DNA from 3 places in the Comamonas sp. MYb21 genome. Region 2 is predicted to be linked to each of the others. Evidence: predicted binding sites of a transcription regulator. Region 2 holds the regulator's gene; each other region holds the start of a gene.

Region 1 (6,269 bases), on a different contig from region 2:
ATCCGCATCGCTCACCGGCAAAAAGCCAGGGCTGCGGTGCCACCAGCCGCCTTCGATGCGCTGCGGGCCCAGCAGCAGCTGCAAGGGGCCGTGGTAGAGCGGCCGGCTCTGGCTGTCTTGCAGCAGTTGCAGGGGGGTGGGCAGCAAAAAGCTGGGTTGGGCAAGGGGCGGCACATGCAGCGGTGCATGCAGCCGTGAATGGGGCTGTGCAGCGGGTGGGGCGGCCTTGGCCTTGCCGGCGGGCTGCGCGGGGAGCCACTGCACCTGCCACTCGGGGCGGTGGTCGGGCCGCAGCAGCGGGCGCTGCACCTGGTCTTCGCCCAGGCGGGCGGTGATGCGTTCGAGCACCTGCTCCAGGCTTTCGCCATCGGCGGTTTTGTCGGGCAGCAGGCTGGCGCTGCGCTCTTGCAGCGCTTCGGGCGCACCGGCATGCAGGCTCAGCTCGCCCACGGGGGCTTGCAGCTCTACATGGGCCAGGTGCTCTTGCAGCAGGCGGCACAGGTGCTGCAGATCGCGCGTGGTGCTGGCGGTGTGGATGGTCAGCTCGCCGCCATCGCCCACATGACGGGAGCGCATTGCATCATGGCACCAGCACAGCCGAAAGCTGCGCACGCCGGCGCGCTGCGCCGCCAGCCAGCCGCACAGCTGCAGCAGCAGGTGGCGCGCGCCATGCATCAGCGCATCGGCCTGGTCGATGCGCATGGGCAGCTCCAGCCGGGCATCAAAGCGGGCGGGCAGGCTGATCCAGGGGTAGCGGTCGGGCAGCAGGCCATGGGCCTGGTCGAGGGCTTTCAAGATGCCCGTATCCATGCGCCGGGCCAGCGCGCCCCGGGGCAGCGCATGCACGGAGCCCAGGCTCTGGCAGCCCAGCTGGCTCAGCAGCTCGGCATGGCGGGCCACCGCATCGATGGCCTGCAAGGGCAGGGGCGCCAGCACCTGGGGCAGCGGCTGGCCCATGCCATGGCGGATGCCGCAGCGTGCCAGCGCAATGGCGGCCAGGCTGGTGGGGGCCCAGCTGATGGCCTGCACGCCCAGCTGCCGGCTTTCGCGCAGCAGGCGCCGGGCCAGCTGCTGGCGGCCGCCAAACAGGCGCTCGCTGGCCGAGAGCTCCAGCACCAGCGCATCACCAAACACACTGTCCGAGGGCACGCAGGCCAGGCGCGGCGTGAACTGCTGCGCCCACAGCGCCAGGCCTTGCATGTTGGCGCTGGGCGCGGCGGTGGCGGCCTCAGTGCTGCAGGCTGGATGGCTGGGCGCGCTGGCGGCGGGGTGGGGGAGTTGGGGCAGCAGGGCGGCCCAGATCGCTGTCATGGTCTGGCAAGAGGATGGCTCTGGTCGAGGTGGTGGAAGGAAGGGTGGCTGGCTGCGGCACGGTGCCGGGCCACAGGCGCGCGGGCAGCACGGCTTGCAGGCTGGGCGGCACGGCGGGCAGCTCCAGCGTGCCTTCGTGCACAGGGCCCCGGCGTTTGAGCAGCTCCAGCTGCAGCGACCAGGGCTGGCTGCTGCGCACCAAGAGGCGCAGCGGGGCGGCCGAGGCCTGGTGCCGGCTGCTCTCGGGCCGGAACACAAACACCAGGCCTTCAAACTGCTGGGCGCTGATTTGCAGGCGGCGTATCTGCTCGGGCTGCACCTGGGGCAGCCAGGCCAGCAGCGCGGCCGCTGCATTGGCCCGGAGCAGCTGCTCCAGCGCCCAGAGCTGGTCTTGCGGGCGGCTGCCATGGATCCAGACCAGCTGCCCAGGCGCCAGGCCGCTTTGCGCCAGCCCGCTGGCATGGGGCGGCAGCGGCGGGCCCAGTGCGATGACGGGTTTGTGCGGCGGGCACTGTTGCAGGGCCTTGCCGGTCAGGCGCCACTCCAGGGTGCCGGCCTGGGGCTGCAGCACCTCCGTCAGGCACTGGCTGGGCCAGCCCTTGCCGGGCAGCTGGGCATCGAGCGCATCCCAGCCGGTGGGGATGCCCGCCATCGGCGCGCGCACCAGGTGGTCGCCGCGCCAGAGCTGGGCGGCCACCGTGGGCGGCAGGGACAGGGCATCGAGTAGAGGCATGGCAAATAACTGTATATATGTACAGTATAAGAGCTTGCGCATGGCTTATGTGTAACAGCGGGCGGGCCTGCGCCGGGCTGTAGGACGGCAAAGCCTGTGTATGTCTTTGAAAACAAGCCCCTGCAGCTTTGTTTTGAAGCGAAGAACGTGTTTACGATCTCCTCGCGCCGCGACAGCGGTTTTGCGGGATGGGATGCTAGGCGCAATACCGCAGCAATAGCCGCGCTATTGCGAGGATTTGCAACAACGCAGACCGCCCGAAAAACCCCTGTCCCTACGGGTTGAAGTGAAATCGGGCGATTTCTGCGCGCTGGCTCTTGCTTGCACCCCGGTGCAAGCTGCGAACCAGCCCTTCGAACTCATCCCGATTGCACTTCAACGCGGCTGCGTAGAGATCGTAAACACGTTCTAAGAGCCAGCCCGGGTAAGATCGCGGTACATGCAAATACCAGAACCCCACGACTCTGCCGACCGCCCTGCGCCGCCGTCTTCTGCCGCCTCTGCGCGGCGTGCGGCCGTGGTCGATGGTGTGGCGGTGGACGGCCTGGCGCCGGTGCCGCATCTGGAGCGCAAGGCCGGGGCATTGCTGCTGTTTACCTTGCTGCTGATCCTGGGCTCGGCCTTTTACCTGATGTATGCGCGCGGCGTATTTGAGCCCAAGCAGTCGCTGATCCTGACGGCCGATGACTCCGAGGGCGTCTCCATCGGCCTGGACATGACCTTCTCCGGTTTTGCGATTGGCAAGGTCAGCAAGATCGAGCTGGCGCCTGATGGCACGGTGCGCATCCATGTGGATGTGCCCGAGAAAGACGCGCACTGGCTGCGCAGCAGCAGCGTGTTCACCCTGGTCAAGGGCCTGGTGGGCGGCACGACGATCAAGGCCTACTCGGGCATTTTGGATGACCCGCAGCTGGAGGATGGCGCCGTGCGCGCGGTGCTGTCGGGCGATGCGACGGCCGAGCTGCCGCAGCTGATGAGCAATGCCCGCCAGCTGCTGGAGAACCTGAACATGATGACCTCGGCCGGCTCGGCCTTGGGCGGCACCCTGGAGCAGCTGCGTGACCTGAGCACCAAGCTCAACGGCCCCAGCGGCGCGCTGGGCGTGGTGATGGGTGGCGATGCCGAGGCGCGCAAGATATCGCAGACCCTGGACCGCACCAACCAGCTGCTGGCGCGCCTGGATGGCCTGGCCAAGAATGCCGACAAGCAGGTGTTTGGGGCCGATGGCGTGATGCCCGAAGTGCGCGCCACGGTGCAGCAGCTCAATGCCGTGCTGGGTGATGTGCGCGGCAGCTTGAAGAAGGTGGATGCGGTGCTGGTGGAGGCCCAGGCCGTGGGCGCCAATGCCAAGGATGCCACCAACCAGCTGGGCGATTTGCGCGCTGATGTCGAGGCCAATCTGCGCAAGGTGGAAGGCATGCTGACCGAGCTGAACCGCAAATGGCCGTTTGCCAAAAAGGATGCCGAGGTGCGACTGCCATGATTGCCATCACCACCCGCCTGGCCGCTGCACTGCTGGCCGCCGCTGTGCTGGGCGGCTGCGCCAGCGGCAAGAAGGCGCCCGACTGGGCGATCAACGAACAAGGCGCTGCCGAGCGCGCGACCGATGCCTACCTCGCAGGCAACAGCCGGGTGGCCGATGCCGAATGGCGGCGTGCGCGTGACGAAGTAAGCCGCACCGCGCGGCCCGATCTGTTGGCCCGGTTGGAGTTGGCGCGCTGCGCTGCGCAAGTAGCCGCCTTGGATGCCGCCCCTTGCACGGGCTTTGAGGCGGTGGCCCAGGATGCCGCCGATGCCGAGCAGGCCTATGCGCGCTATCTGCAGGGCCAGTTGGCTGCTGGCGATGTGGCCTTGCTGCCCAAGGCCCAGCAGGCGGTGGCACCGCTGGCACCGGAGCAGGCAGCCGCTGCGCTGGCTGCCATTGAAGACCCACTCTCGCGCCTGGTCGCCGCCGGCGTGCTGGCGGTGCGCGGACCGGTGCCGATGGCGGTCGTCACCCAGGCGGTGGACACTGCCTCTGCCCAGGGCTGGCGCCGTGCTGTGATGGCCTGGCTGATCAACCAGCAGCGCCTGGCCCGCGAGCTGGGCGATACGGCGCTGGCCGACCAGGTGCAGCGCCGTCTTGACCTGCTGCAGGCGACGCAGAAATAAGCCCGCAGCCGCTCAAGCGCTGCATCCACTCATATCGATTGACCGGTTGTCGTATCGGGCGCCGGGTCTGGCTGCGTGCCGGGGTAGGGGTGCTCGGGGTTGCCTGGGTAGGGGTGCACTGGCTCACTTGGATAAGGGTGCTGCGGGTTGCCCGGGTAGGGGTGCAAAGGGCTGGGCTCATAGGGATCGGGCACGCCAGGGGCTGGCTGGGGCTGGCCCGGGATAGGGGGCTGCGGCGAATGGCCGGGTTCGTAGGGCTGGGGCATGGTAGTCCTCCTGCTGCGGCATCGGCAGCGCATGCAAAAGCCCAGTGTTGCAAGCGCCATGGCTGCGCTGTGTAGGCCTGGGGAGCGCGCAAGGGTACGCGCATCGCCGTTACGCGCTGTGTGAAGCGGAACAAGCGGCAGCAAAGCGTTTTTCTGACAGGCAGCGCCTTGCGCCAGGGCTAGGCTGAAAGCATTGACTCAGCCCTCGGAGGACCCCATGCGCCATCTGCCCCCTGCACAGCTTGCGCTGGCCACAGCACAAGCGCAAAAGCCAGTTCCAACCACCCCCAAGAAGCCCCAGCCCGGTGGCGGCGGCCCGCCTGCCGATGGGGATCCATCGCAGTAAGGCGTATCTATACCGCGCCACCCCGCCTCAACGCAGCACCCAAGGAGATCCGTGATGCCCCAAGGAGATAAATCCGCTTATACCGATAAGCAAAAACGCATGGCCCGCCATATCGAGAAAAGCTACGAGAAAAAAGGCGTGTCGGAAGATGAAGCCGCTGCACGTGCCTGGGCCACGGTGAACAAGGAAACGGGCGGCGGCAAGCTCTCAGGCTCGGGCCGGGGCAAGGCGACCGGGCCGGGGTCGCGGCTGGCGGCCGTGCGCTCGGCAGCGGCCAAAAAAGCCGCTGCCAGCCGCAGCCCCGAGGAGCGCTCCGCATCGGCCAAAAAGGCGGCAGCCACCCGCAAGCGCAACGCCGCTGCCAAGAAGCACTAAGAATAAGGAACGGGCCAGCCACCGGTGGGTGTGCTGGCCTGTTGCGTTGCCGGTTTAAACCGGTTCCGGATCCTTGACCGGTGGTTCATGCCCCGGCTCCTCGATCGGCAAGGTGCTGTCTGGCGGATCGATGGGCTCGGGCTTGGGCAGATCCGGCGGCGGTGGTGCCACCGGCGGTTGAGGGGGCGTAGTAGGGGTTGGCATGGCGGCCTCCTTTCTGCCTTGTTTGTACTGCGCGCTGCGGCGGCCGTATGTCGGACAAGCTTGTCAGCGGGTAAGCGCATGTAGGGCGGTCGAGGTTGATGTAGCAGCGGTGTGCCGCTGCATCCCGTTCGTTGCTATGTCGTTTTGTTTTTTGAAGTTCAAGACCCAAGGAGTTTCAGCATGAGTCCATCCACCAGCACATCCAAAAAACGCGCCAGCAAGAAGCCTTCGGCCGACAAGCGCTCGGTCGAGGAAGTAGTGGCTGCGCAGCAGCGCATCCAGCAAGCGCAAACCCGCAATGACGCCCGGGACAAGGCGGCCAAGGCGTCCCCAAAAACCAAGCGCAGCAAAGACGGTACAAGCAGCAAGAAGACGGCACCCGGCCCCGGCCACGCCGTGCCCACGCCGCCGATGTCCGGCAAGAAGCTGGCCAAACCCGGGCATGAGAAGGCGCTGGATCTGCAGCCGCTCTACCTGGCAGACAACTACCGGGGCAGCGGCAAGCTCGAGGGCAAGACGGCGGTGATCACCGGCGGCGACTCGGGCATTGGCCGGGCGGTGGCCGTGCTGTTTGCCCGCGAGGGCGCGAATGTGGCGATCCTCTACCTCAATGAGCACGACGATGCGAAAGAAACCTGCCGCCTGATCGAGGACGAGGGCCAGCAGAGCCTGGCAATCTCCGGCAATGTGCAGGACCCGCAGTTTTGCGACAAAGCCGTCAAGCAGGTGCTGAAAAAATTTGGCGCGCTCAATGTGCTGGTCAACAATGCCGCGTTCCAGCAGCATGCGGCCGATATTGAGGACCTGAACACCGAGCGGCTGGACGAGACCTTTCGCACCAATATCTTTGGCTACTTCCACATGGTCAAGGCCGCCATTCCGT
Region 2 (6,269 bases):
GCCAGCTGCTGGGCGCGGTGATGTAACCCGCGTGCCTGCCCTGCACCGCAACGGCCACCGATGCAAGCACACGGTAAGCTAAAAGGCGCAGCATGCCTGTCTTGCGCAGCCGAGACACGGTATTGGCGCCAGTTCGCTGACAATCCCCTGATGCGTGATATGCTCAAGCCCAGTTTTTTTGTGTAAAAGCGGGCTTTAGTGCCCGCTTTTGCCGTGCAAGTTTTTTATTCTCCAAGGACCGTCATGAAATTAATTCTTTTGGGAGCACCCGGCGCCGGCAAAGGTACGCAAGCTGCCTTCATCTGCCAAAAATACGGTATTCCGCAGATTTCCACCGGCGACATGCTGCGCGCCGCCGTGAAGGCTGGCACGCCGCTAGGCCTGCAGGCCAAGGCCGTGATGGACGCCGGCCAGCTGGTCAGTGACGATCTGATCATCAATCTGGTCAAGGAACGTATCGCCCAGGCCGACTGCGCCAATGGCTTCCTGTTTGACGGCTTCCCCCGCACCATCCCCCAGGCCGACGCGATGAAGGCCGCTGGCGTCAAGCTCGACTATGTGCTGGAGATCGATGTGCCGTTTGAAGCCATCATCGAGCGCATGAGCGGCCGCCGCAGCCACCCCGCTTCCGGCCGTACCTACCACGTCAAGTTCAACCCGCCAAAGACCGAAGGCCTGGACGATGTGACGGGCGAAGCCCTGGTGCAGCGCGAAGACGACAAGGAAGAAACCGTCAAGAAGCGCCTGGACGTCTACAGCAACCAGACCCGCCCCTTGGTGGACTACTACAGCAGCTGGGCCGCCCAAGACCCGGCCGCAGCCCCCAAATACCGCGCCATCAGCGGCATGGGCTCGGTCGAAGAGATCACGCAACGCGCCATTGCCGCGCTGCAGGCCTGATAAGTCGCTCGGACTTATCCGCACCGCCACTGTCTTGCGACAGTGGCTTTTTTATGCCTGTCCCCGTCATCAGCAAGCAGGCCTTCGGTACCTGCGCTAACCCTTGGCTTGGGTCTGTGCCTGCACCAGCGCCAGCTGCAAACTCACCCGGCATTTGTAGGGCGTCAAGGCCACCGCCAAGTCTTTTTGCAGATCGGCCACCCCGGGTAATACCGCATCGCTGATCACCCCATCGCTGCAGCGGCTGCTGCGCCATACCGGCAAACCTTGCTGGCGTGCACGCACCATGGCCTCCAGCAGCACCTGATGCACGGTGCCATTGCCGGTGGTCGCCACCACCAGGCCGTCGATGCCCTGTGCCTGTAGCGCCTCCACCAGCCCCGGGCGCAGTCCCGCGTGGCTGGTGACGATCTCCACCCAAGGCCAGGGCTGGCTGGCCGGTACTGGCAAGGCGGCCAGCCACTGGCTGCCGCTGTAGCCGTCCGCTGCGCCTGGTGCCTGCGGCGCATAGCCCTGGCGCAGGCGCACGGTCACGCCATCCACCCAGCCCAAGGGGCCCTGCTCGCCCGATGAAAAGGCCAGCAAGCGGTGCGGATGCAGCTTTTGCAGCCAGCGCGCGCTGTGCAGCTCGCCGCCGCCCGTCACGGCCACTACCTCCCGCAGCAGCGGTTGGCCATCCGCATCCAGCGCCGCTGCGGCGGCCACGGCATCCTTGAGGTTTTGCGGGCCATCGGGCATCAGCGCATTGGCCGGGCGCATGGCGCAGGTCAGCACCACGGGCTTGGCCAGGCGTCCTAAAACGCAGTGCAGGAACCAGGCCGTCTCTTCGAGCGTATCGGTTCCGTGGGTGATAACAACAGCGCGCACGGTCTCATCGCGCATGGCCGCATCGCAGCGCTTGAGCAGCGCATGCCAGACCTCGTCATTCATGTCCTTGCTATCAATTTGCGCTATCTGCACCGCATCCAGCGGGCCTGCCGCAGCTGTCTCGATACCGCTCACACCCGCCAGCAAGGCCGCAATGGACAGTTGGGCTGCGCGGTATTGGCCGGGTTTCTCGGCGTCATCGGCCATGCCGGCAATGGTGCCGCCGGTGCCGATGATCAAAATTTTTGGCTGCAAGGCTTGCCTCCTGCAAAAAACTGGTTAAAAATACAGGTACTGGATTGATATACAGGTGTTGGGATGCACAGTGGCTTTGCTTCTGCCCGGCACCGCAGATCACACGGAGATCTTATGCGAGACCATCCCAAACTGACCGCGCGCCAACAAGAAATTCTGGACCTGATCCAGACCGCCATTTCGCGCACCGGCGCCCCGCCAACGCGCGCCGAGATTGCCAGCAAGCTGGGCTTCAAATCGGCCAATTCGGCAGAAGACCACCTCAAGGCGCTGGCCCGCAAGGGCGTGATCGAGCTGGTCAGCGGCACCTCCCGGGGGATTCGCCTGCAAAGCGATACCGTGCGCTCCATCAATGCCGCTCGGGGCACGCGCTTCTCCTCACCGCTGGCAGGCGTGTCCAATGCCGCCGCTGGCCTCGGCCGCGTGGTGCAAGAGCTCGCCCAGCTGGCGCTGCCGCTGATCGGCCGCGTCTCGGCCGGCTCGCCCATCCTGGCGCAAGAGCATGTCGACCAAACCTATACCGTGGAGGGCGGCCTGTTCCAGCAGCAGCCCGATTACCTGCTCAAGGTGCGCGGTATGTCGATGCGCGATGTTGGCATCATCGACGGCGATCTGCTGGCCGTCAAAGCCACGCGCGAGGCCCGCAACGGCCAGATCATTGTGGCGCGCCTGGGCGATGACGTCACCGTCAAGCGCCTGCAGCGCACCAAGGACGGCATTGAGTTGCTGGCCGAAAACCCGGATTACCTGCCCATCATCGTGCAGCCCGGCGAGCCCTTTGAGATCGAAGGCATTGCCGTGGGCCTGATCCGCAACACGATGCTGAACTAGGCCTAGCGGCCCTTCCGGCCACTTCGGCCCTCCCTTTTCTGCGCAACCCCAGGTAGCGGGCGTTGTGGGCTCTTGGCCCACAACCCTGGGGGATGCGCTCGCCCTGCGCAATCCTGCTGTTACCCGTATACCAAGGAGTTTCCTATGCTTGTAGCAGATGCATTGCGCGCGCTTGCGCCCTTTTCCCTCGTCGCTGGCCTGCCCTGGTTCCAGTCCATCCAGCGTGCCATTGTGCGCAGCAACCGCCGCCGACCCGGCCATGGCGCCGCCAATGACGGCCAGCTCGCCGCCCAGGTGCACTGCTTTGCCACCGCGTCCTCTGCCGCTGTACAGCGTGGCGCCGCCCAGCAGCTGAGCTTGCTCGAGGGCCAGGGCCTGAACATGTCCGGCGTGGATACGTCCCGCGTGGACACGTCCGGCGTAGAAACGCCCCACGCAGACAGCCCTGCCGATGAGGCCCCCGCACAGCGCCCCATCGACCGCATCCGCCTGCCGCGCAAACCCGCTGCGCGCCGCCGCCTCTCGGTAGGCGCACAGTCCCACACCCGCCCCTTCCTGTCAGTGCAGCGCTGCAGCGCCCAGGCCGCCAACGATGCCCCCATCAAGATGTACTGGGCCCAACCGGCCAGCCTGCACCGCCAAAAGGGTATGCGCTGGGCCATGTCGGGCAGCATGGCCGATATCTGTGCCGAGCTCGAACGCCTGGAACGGCTGGAACATCTGCACGCGGTCTAAGCCGGTGCCCAGGCGGGCATCAAGTCTGGCCGCCAGCATGCGTTGAAAGCTGCAAACAGAGCCAGGCGGGCCAAGGGTTTGGGCATGGGGCTCGGTGTTCCCGACCCGTCACCATGCCACAGACGACCCGATGTGCCAGTTGGTGCGGCCGGCTAGGTGCGACCGGCTAGGTGTGGCCGACCAGGTGCGGCCGGCTAGGTGTGGCCGACCAGGTGTGGCCGACCGGAGGGATTCCAGAACGGCGCTGAGAAATTCCGGGCAATGTGCAAGGCAGTTGCAACAGCGGCTCAGGGCTGCCCAGTCCAGCAGCCCCCCTTCCTGACGCCCAGGCCAGACCAGGCCGTGGTGGCGCAAGGCCCGCGTGCTCGGCAGCCCGCGCTGCCAGCCATCGCTGTCTGCGGCCCACTTGCGCCAGCCACCCGTCCTGTCAGCGCGCAGTAGCCAAAGCCTCCAGCGCCTGCTGCTTGAATGGGGCCAGCTGCTCGCGCAGCGCATCTCTGGCGCCATCCACTGCAGCAGCTACCGCATCAGGCCCAAATACCAGGCCTTGCAGCAACACAAAATGCACATTGCGGATGCCAATGGAGGCCAGCGCATAGCGCAGATAAGGCGTCAAAAAGTCTTCCTGCTTGGCACGGGGCCCCGTATGGAAGCCGCCGGAACTCACCAATACCAAGCTAGGACGGTCCTTCATCAAACCAATCTTGCCTTCGGGCGTGGATGCAAAGCTGCGGTGGATACGGATCACATGGTCCAGCCAGAGCTTGAGCGTGGCCGGCACCGCAAAGTTGTGCATGGGGGTCAGAATCATCAGCAGATCGCTGTCTTCCAGCTCCTTGATCAGCGTTTCCGACCAGGCCAGCGCGGGTGCATCTGCGCTTGCATTGGCGGTGATTGCCAGCGCATAGTCGCGGCTGATCGGCGGTATCGGTGTGGCCACCAGATCACGTTCCAGCAGCGGCTGCTGCGCAAGGCCCAGCTCGGCCAGCATATCGGCCGCCAGTTGGTAGCCATGGCTGGCCTGGCCATGGGGGCCACAGTTCAAGAGCAAGGTACGGGTCATCAGTCGTCCAATCGTTTGAAAATAATCACACCCCGGTGTCCAGCCAATGCCTGGGGCATCAAGCCGCCCTGCATTTGCAGACCCAGGCCGCCAGCGTGGTCCGTCCCAGGCGGGCAGGCCCTGTGGGGACCAGGCAGTCATCGTCCAGCAGCGCACCCCGGTAAGGCACATCGGCATCGCCCTGCACCGTGCGTGCATCGCCGCGCAAGCGCAGGTACTGCTGCATCCAGTCGGCCATCGCCATCTTCTGGGGCCCGGCCACCTCCATGCAGCCATCCAACGGCTGCGCCAGCGCAGCATCGGCCACCAGCATCGCCAGGTCCTCTGCGGCCATCGCCTGCATACGCGCTAGGGGCATGGTCAGCGCCGTGTCGGCTGCGCCGCCCTGTGCCAGCTGCGCCAGCCTTTCGTACAGGGGTGCGGCACGCAGCACGGTGTAGGGCGTGCTGCCGGCCTGGATCAGCTGCTCTCGCAGCGCCAGCGCCTGGTAGTAGCCGCTGTGCTGCAAGCGCTGCACCCCCAAGGCCGACAGCGCAATATGGTGCGCCACTGCTGCAGCGGCAATGGCAGCATTCAGCTGGCGGCATGCGCTCGCCCAGCCATCCAGCGCATCGGCCGTCTCCATCACAGGTGGATCGCGCACATCAATCAGCACCTGGGAGCCATGCAGCGCAGCTGGCAGCCTGGGGTCCACATCGGCGACCACCGGGTAGCCCAGCTGCCGCAAATTGCTGACCACCTTCGTGCCCAGCAGCTGGCAGCCGCCCAGAACCAGGACTTTCATAGGCCGTCTTGCGCCACGCGGGGAGCTAGCTTCTTAAACCGGCATCTTGCGAAAGGCAATCGCAAAGCGGTTCCAGCTGTTGATCGAGGTGATCACGGCGGTAAGCTCCATCAGCTCGGCATCCGTGAAGTGGGGGCGCACGGCGTCCCAGACGGCATCGGGCACATGGTCGTGCGAGACAAGCGTCAGCGCCTCGGTCCATTCCAGCGCGGCGCGCTCACGGTCGCTGAAGAACGGCGTCTCGCGCCAGGCGGCCACGGTGGCCAGGCGGCGGCTGGATTCGCCGGCCTTCACCGCATCGGTCACATGCATGTCCAGGCAAAAGGCGCAGCCATTGATCTGCGAGGCGCGCAGGCGCACCAGTTCCTTGAGCAGAATATCCAGGCTGCCCTTGGCAATCTGGTTTTCCACGCCCATCAGGGCCTTCATGATGGCGGGGTCGGCGGTGTAGAAGTCGAGTCGGGTTTGCATAGCTATCTCCATGGCTGGGTTGCGTCGGTGAATTCCGTTGCTGGTAGCCAGTATGCGATGGTCTTGGCCAAGCCAAAAGAGCCAAGAAATGCAAAAATGACTAGGCCATGATCTCTACCCCTCCCAACGCCCACCCTGTGCCAGCGCTGCAGCTGCAGGTCGACCGCAGCCTGCAGCTGCCCATGTACCTGCAGATCTGCCAGCGCTTCAAAACCGCCATTGCGCAAGGCCATCTGCGCGCCGGCGACCGGGTGCCTGCGTCGCGGGCGCTGGCCACCGAGCTGAACCTGGCGCGCGGCACCGTCGATCTGGCCTACCGCATCCTGGCCGATGAAGGCTATTTCCAGGTACGCGGGGCGGCGG
Region 3 (6,269 bases), on a different contig from region 2:
TGGGGCCGGGGGCGGCCATCGCCCCGTTGTGGCCGGAGGGTGGGGGTTCAGTGCGGGGCCGGTGGCTGGATCTTCTCCAGGCAATAACCCAGGCCACGCACGGTGGCAATGCGGATGGGGCCCTTTTCTATCTTCTTGCGCAGGCGGTGGATATAGACCTCGATCGCATTGGTGCTGACCTCCTCGCCCCATTCGCACAGGCGCTCGACCAGCTGGTCCTTGCTGACCAGCCGCCCCGAGCGCTGCAGCAGCACCTCCAGCAGGCCCAGCTCGCGGGCCGACAGCTCCAGCATGCGGCCGTCGAATGTGGCCACGCGCCCGGCCTGGTCATAGGCGAGTGGCCCATGCTGGATCAGGCTGGTGCTCATGCCCACGCCCCGGCGCGTGAGCGCCCGCACACGGGCTTCGAGCTCGGACAGCGCAAAGGGCTTGGCCATGTAGTCATCGGCGCCCAGATCGAGGCCTTGGACCCGGTCGTCCACGCTCTCGGCGGCGGTGAGAATCAGCACCGGAATGGCCGAGCCCCGGGCGCGCAGCTTTTTGAGCACTTCGAGCCCATGCATGCGCGGCAGGCCCAGGTCCAGAATCAGCAGATCAAAAGCATTGTTGGCCATCAGGGCGGCATCGGCCTCGGTGCCGTTGGAGACATGGTCGACCACGGCGCCGGAGTTGCGGAGACTGCGCAGCAGGCCATCGGCCAGCACCTGGTCGTCCTCGGCAATCAGTATTCGCATGCGGTCTCCTATCGGTGTTGTAGTCGTGATGTGGATGGTGTCAATGATTCTAGGCGAGTCCATGGCCTTGCTGGCCACCTAAGCATAGATCAAAGCGGGTGGGCCGCAAGGCCGTGGTGTGAGGTCCTGAGCCCCTGTTTTTTTGTTGCACAGACGTAAAACCGACCCTGGCGTCATCAAACCGAGGCTGCTCTCACGTAGGATAGCGCCTCGTCTTGACCAGAACACGCGGGCATCCGGCCTGTGGCTGGTGGGGTGTGACTGCAGCAGGTGGTGATGAGACCAGGGCCCAAGGTACAGGTGAGGTGGCAGGCGTCGCAGCGGCAGCGCCGCCTGGTGTTGGTCACGGCCTTGCTGGTGTTGACTGCCTTGTACCTGCAGTGGCACCACGTCATTGCCATGCCGGGGCATACCGATGCGCTGCAGTCGGCACCGCGCTCGGCTCCACCTGCCAACCTGCCGCACTACCAGGTCAGCATCGATGCCAAGGTGGTCAGCGGCATTGCCGACAACCTCTCTGGCCTGGCCTTCAACCCCGAGACCCAGACCTTGTTTGCGGTGACCAACCGCCCGCCCCAGATTGCCGAGCTGAGCACCGATGGCCGCTTGCTGCGGCTGGCGCCGCTGCTGGGCGCCCGCGACACCGAAGGCATTGCCCATATCCAGGGCGACTGGTTTGCGATTGCCGACGAGCGTACCAACCGCATCCACTGGGTGCAGTTTGGCAAGGGCGTGACCGAGGTGTCGCTGGAGCACAGCCCCTATGTGCAGCTCAATGACATTGCCATCAAGAATTTTGCGCTTGAAGGCCTGGGCTGGGATGCCAAGCGCCAGCAGCTGCTGGCCGTGACCGAGAAATGGCCGATGCAGGTGCTGGTGATGGATGCGCCGCTGTCCAAGCTCAAGCCGGGCCTGGTCGATATGAAAGTCTCGACCTGGGAGGTGCCGGCGGTGGACGACATGCCCAGCACCGATCTGGCCGCCATCGAGGTCGATCCGCGCAGCGGCAACCTGCTGCTGCTGGGGGAGGAATCGTCGGTGCTGTACGAGTACAGCCGCGCCGGCGACCTGCTCAGCGTGATGCCGCTGTGGGCCGATATGGCGGGGCTGGCCGAGCGGGTGCCGCAGCCCGAAGGCCTGGCCATGGACAACAGCGGCAATATCTACATCGTCTCCGAGCCCAACCTGTTCTACAAATTCGCGCGCAAGCGCCGCTGAACGCGGCCAGGCGCAGCCGCTCAGCTGTCGGCCCCATACACCTCCAAACCGAGCTTGACCACGGTGGCGACCTGCTCGCCGACCTCGGCGCGGAACTCCGCCTCGGCCTGGCTGACGGCGCGCTCAAAGGCCTGCAGCCACAGCAGGCCGGTCTCGGTAAAGCGCACCGTGCGGGCGCGGGCATCGCGCGGGTCGCGCTCACGGGTCACCAGGTTCCAGGCTTCGCACTGGTCCACCAGTTGAGCCATCGCCTGCTTGCTCATGCCGGCGCGCGCTGCCAGGTCCACCAGGCGGTCGCCGGCCAGCGACAGGTGGCGGGTGATGTGGATGTGGGCGGCACTCACCTGGTCGCGCTCGGCCAGGTGCGACAGCGCCAGCGGCACGGCCTCGTCCTGGGCCATCAGCTGCAGCACGCGCGCATCAAAACGGCGCATCGCATGGCCCAGCAGGCGGCCCATATGGGTCAGGCGCCAGCTGTCGTCGGGCAAATGGGGCAGAAGAATGGGCATGGTGAGCGGGTCTGCAAGGGCTGAAAAAGGCTGAAGTCGCTATTGTGCATATAGTCAACTAAACTGACTAAAAAAGTACTTCTATAAAATATACCCATCCCATAAACTACTGTTCAAGCATCCAGGCTGTATATGCAAACAGCTGGATCTCCAGATCGAAGACATGACCATCAAACGCAAGGAGAAATCCATGAACGCCACCGCCACCAAACCCGAAGCCAACAGCGAAAAAGCCAAGGCGCTGGCCGCCGCCCTGGCCCAGATTGAAAAGCAGTTCGGCAAGGGCACCATCATGAAGCTCGGTGAAGGCGAAGCGGTGTCGGACATCCAGGTGGTGTCCACCGGCTCGCTGGGCCTGGATATTGCCCTGGGCGTTGGCGGCCTGCCGCGCGGCCGGGTCATCGAGATCTACGGCCCGGAGTCCTCGGGCAAGACCACCTTGACCCTGCAGGTGATTGCCGAGATGCAAAAGCTGGGCGGCACTTGCGCCTTTATCGATGCCGAGCACGCGCTGGACACCAGCTATGCCCAAAAGCTGGGCGTGAACCTGGGCGATATCCTGATCAGCCAGCCCGACACCGGTGAGCAGGCGCTCGAGATCGTTGACAGCCTGGTGCGCTCCGGCGCGGTGGACCTGATCGTCGTCGACTCGGTCGCGGCCCTGACCCCCAAGGCCGAAATCGAAGGCGAAATGGGTGACCAGCTGCCCGGCCTGCAAGCCCGCCTGATGAGCCAGGCGCTGCGCAAGCTCACCGCCACGATCAAGAAGACCAACTGCATGGTCATCTTCATCAACCAGATCCGCATGAAGATCGGCGTGATGTTCGGCAGCCCCGAAACCACGACCGGCGGTAATGCACTGAAGTTCTACGCCTCGGTGCGCCTCGATATCCGCCGCACCGGCACCATCAAGCGCGGCGATGAGGCCATCGGTAACGAAACCAAGGTCAAGGTGGTCAAGAACAAGGTCTCGCCCCCGTTCAAGACGGCCGAGTTCGACATTCTGTTTGGCGAAGGCATCTCGCGCGAAGGCGAAATCCTGGACATGGGCGTCACCGCCCGTATCATCGAGAAAAGCGGTGCCTGGTACGCCTACAACGGCGAGAAGATCGGCCAGGGCCGTGACAACTCGCGTGAGTTCCTGCGCGAAAACCCCGACCTCGCCATCGAGATCGAGAACAAGGTGCGCGAGAGCCTGAACATCAGCCTGCGCCCTGCCGAAGACGGCGTGGTGGACGGCCCGGTAGCGACCGGCACCGAAGGCTGATCGCTGCTGAAGCCTGAGCGCTGAGATAGCTGCTTGTGCACAGATGCTGTGCGCAAGCAGCTATTTGTTTTATAGCAATGAGAACGCATGTCTTTTAGCAAACTCTCCCTCAAAGGACGTGCGCTGCGCTATCTGGCGCAGCGTGAGCATTCGCGCGCCGAGCTGCTGGCCAAGCTCGGCCCCCATGTGCAAGAGGGCGAGGACCTGGCGGCCATCCTCGACGAGCTCGAAGCCAAGGGCTTCATCTGCGCCCAGCGCGTGGTGGACAGCGTGATCCACACCAAGGCTGCCCGCTATGGCGCCAGCCGCGTGCTGCAGGAGCTGCGCCACAAAGGCGTGGATGCCCCGCTGATCGCAGATGCCCGCGAGCGCCTGCGCAGCACCGAACTGCAGCGCGCCCGCGAGGTCTGGCAACGCCGTTTTGGCGCGCCGCCCGAGAGCCCGCAGGAACGGGCCAAGCAGATGCGCTTTCTGGCCAGCCGGGGCTTTGGCGGCGATGTGGTGCGCCAGGTGCTGCGCGGCGGAGATGGCGATTAGCCGCTGAACAGTGCCCGCGGGGCTGTGCCATGCGCGGCCCGCAAAGCCCCAGCCCCGCAGCCTGTGCCCCTGCTCGGCGACAATGGCGGCCATGAGCACCGCCGAACAGCCCAACAACCCCCTCCATGGCCTGACCCTGGAGCACATCCTGAACGAGTTGGTCGCGTACTTTGGCTGGGAAGAGCTGGGTGAGCGCATCCCCGTGCGTTGTTTTTGCCTGGACCCGAGCATCAACTCCAGCCTGCGGTTTTTGCGCAAAACGCCCTGGGCGCGCGAGAAGGTCGAGGGCCTCTACCTGTTCATGCTGCGCGAGAAAAGGCGTAACGGCGGCTGAGGCCTCATTGCCCGCAGTGCGGCGGCGCCCTTGCTGTGCAGCGCTGTCCTACCCACAGGTGTGCTGCCAAGCGATAGCCTAGACGTCTGTTCCGCTTGACGCAGGAGACCGACGATGACCGCAAAAAATACCGTATGCCTCTGGTACCAGGGCGATGCGCTCGATGCCGCGCAGTTCTATGCCCAGACTTTTCCGGACAGCGCCGTGGGCGCGGTACACCGCGCGCCGGGTGACTACCCCGATGGCCGGCAGGGCGATGTGCTGGTGGTGGAGTTCAACGTGGCGGGCATTGCCTGCATTGGGCTGAACGGCGGGCCGCATTTTCAGCACAATGAGTCCTTTTCCTTCCAGATCGCCACGGACGACCAGGCCGAGACCGACCGCCTGTGGAACGCCATCGTCAGCCATGGTGGGCAGGAAAGCGCCTGTGGCTGGTGCAAGGACCGTTGGGGCATCTCCTGGCAAATCACGCCCCGCATGCTGACTGCAGCCATGTCCGACCCCGACCGCGCCGCGGCCAAGCGCGTGTTCGAGGCGATGATGGGCATGACCAAGATCGATATTGCCGCGCTGGAAGCGGCACGCAAAGGCTGAATATTCAGCGCGGGCGCTGTCTCGCGTGGCGCTACCCGCGCGGCGCTATCCCGCGTGGCGCCACCCGCGCGGCGCTATTTGCTGCGGGTACACCACCAGCAGATCAGCGAGCCGGCCGTTACCAGCATCACCCCCTGCCAAAAGCTCCAGGACGGCTGCACCTGCAGCCAGACGGTGCCGACCAGCGCGGAGAGCACGGGGGTGAAGTAGGAGCCCACGGCCATCACCGTAAGGTTGCCGGCGCGCAGGCCGTGGTCCCAGCAGCTGTAACCCAGCGCGGTGAGGCCGCTGAGCATGCACAGCTGCACGATGGCCGGCAGCGACAGCTGCAGCGCCGGCTCATCGCTGAGCGCGTACTTGACCCAGAGCACCGCGCCCACGGCCCAGAGAAAAGCCGGCAGCGCGTTGGCGCCATGGGCATAGCGCTTGGCGATGACCGAGTAGCAAGGCCAGAGCCAGGCGGCCGAGAAAGCCAGGCCATAGGCGAGCGGATTGCTTTGCACATTGGCCCAGAGGCTGGCGATGGACAGCGCGCTGTCGCCCTTGAGCACCAGCACAATGCCGGCCATGGCCAGCAAGACCCCCGGCACCAGGCCGAAGCGAAAGCGCTGCAGCCCAAAGGCTGTCGCCAGCACAATCGTCAGGCTGGGCCACAGGTAGTTGATCATGCCCAGCTCCAAGGTCTGGCCCCGGTTGCTGGCAAAGCCCAGCGACAGCGACAGCGCGATCTCGTAGAGCACAAACAGCAGGCCGCAGCCCCAGAGGTAGGCCGGGTGCATGGCGCGCAGCTGCGCCAGGCGCGGGCGGCCAAAGCGCAGCGTGACCAGCAAGGCTCCCAAGCTAAACACCGCCGCCGCCCCGCCAATGGGGCCCAGGTGCTCGGCCACGCTGCGAAACAGGCCCACCGAGGTGGACCAGCACAGCACGGCCGACAGGCCAATCAGGGTGGCGCGTTGTGAAGGGGCCTGGGCGGGGGAGATCGGAGAGGAAGACATGGGCGCGCGGTGGATGCAGGGAAAGCTGCGAAAAGCAGCCTTGCATCCTAGCTGGAAAAGCGCAGCTCTGCAGGCAGACGG

What was found. Region 2 encodes LexA, which represses DNA repair genes until DNA is damaged. Its sites were predicted from a motif close to ACTGTATNNNNATACAGT; they were not measured.
Region 1: imuA (translesion DNA synthesis-associated protein ImuA) is a predicted target of LexA. The motif match lies at 2,053-2,070, and genes of this name have one in related genera.
Region 3: recA (recombinase RecA) is a predicted target of LexA. The motif match lies at 2,587-2,604, and genes of this name have one in related genera.

The regions. Positions count from the first base shown of each region.
Region 1 is NZ_JBBGZC010000016.1:99-6,367, forward strand. It holds partial or broken gene WH367_RS21170 (Y-family DNA polymerase) at 1-1,311, opposite strand, end outside; gene imuA (translesion DNA synthesis-associated protein ImuA) at 1,229-2,044, opposite strand; gene WH367_RS21180 (MlaD family protein) at 2,484-3,527, shown strand; gene WH367_RS21185 (hypothetical protein) at 3,524-4,195, shown strand; gene WH367_RS21190 (hypothetical protein) at 4,225-4,461, opposite strand; gene WH367_RS21195 (hypothetical protein) at 4,679-4,807, shown strand; gene WH367_RS21200 (plasmid stabilization protein) at 4,862-5,182, shown strand; gene WH367_RS21205 (hypothetical protein) at 5,237-5,386, opposite strand; gene WH367_RS21210 (SDR family oxidoreductase) at 5,567-6,269, shown strand, end outside.
Region 2 is NZ_JBBGZC010000020.1:33,398-39,666, reverse strand. It holds gene kdsB (3-deoxy-manno-octulosonate cytidylyltransferase) at 1-26, shown strand, start outside; gene adk (adenylate kinase) at 244-900, shown strand; gene WH367_RS23270 (asparaginase) at 997-2,022, opposite strand; gene lexA (transcriptional repressor LexA) at 2,137-2,853, shown strand; gene WH367_RS23260 (hypothetical protein) at 2,998-3,588, shown strand; gene WH367_RS23255 (FMN-dependent NADH-azoreductase) at 4,016-4,651, opposite strand; gene WH367_RS23250 (SDR family oxidoreductase) at 4,710-5,435, opposite strand; gene WH367_RS23245 (carboxymuconolactone decarboxylase family protein) at 5,469-5,906, opposite strand; gene pdxR (MocR-like pyridoxine biosynthesis transcription factor PdxR) at 6,014-6,269, shown strand, end outside.
Region 3 is NZ_JBBGZC010000005.1:107,441-113,709, reverse strand. It holds gene WH367_RS08815 (response regulator) at 48-734, opposite strand; gene WH367_RS08810 (SdiA-regulated domain-containing protein) at 1,011-1,952, shown strand; gene WH367_RS08805 (MarR family winged helix-turn-helix transcriptional regulator) at 1,973-2,461, opposite strand; gene recA (recombinase RecA) at 2,652-3,728, shown strand; gene recX (recombination regulator RecX) at 3,816-4,265, shown strand; gene WH367_RS08790 (VF530 family protein) at 4,348-4,599, shown strand; gene WH367_RS08785 (VOC family protein) at 4,714-5,193, shown strand; gene yddG (aromatic amino acid DMT transporter YddG) at 5,268-6,188, opposite strand.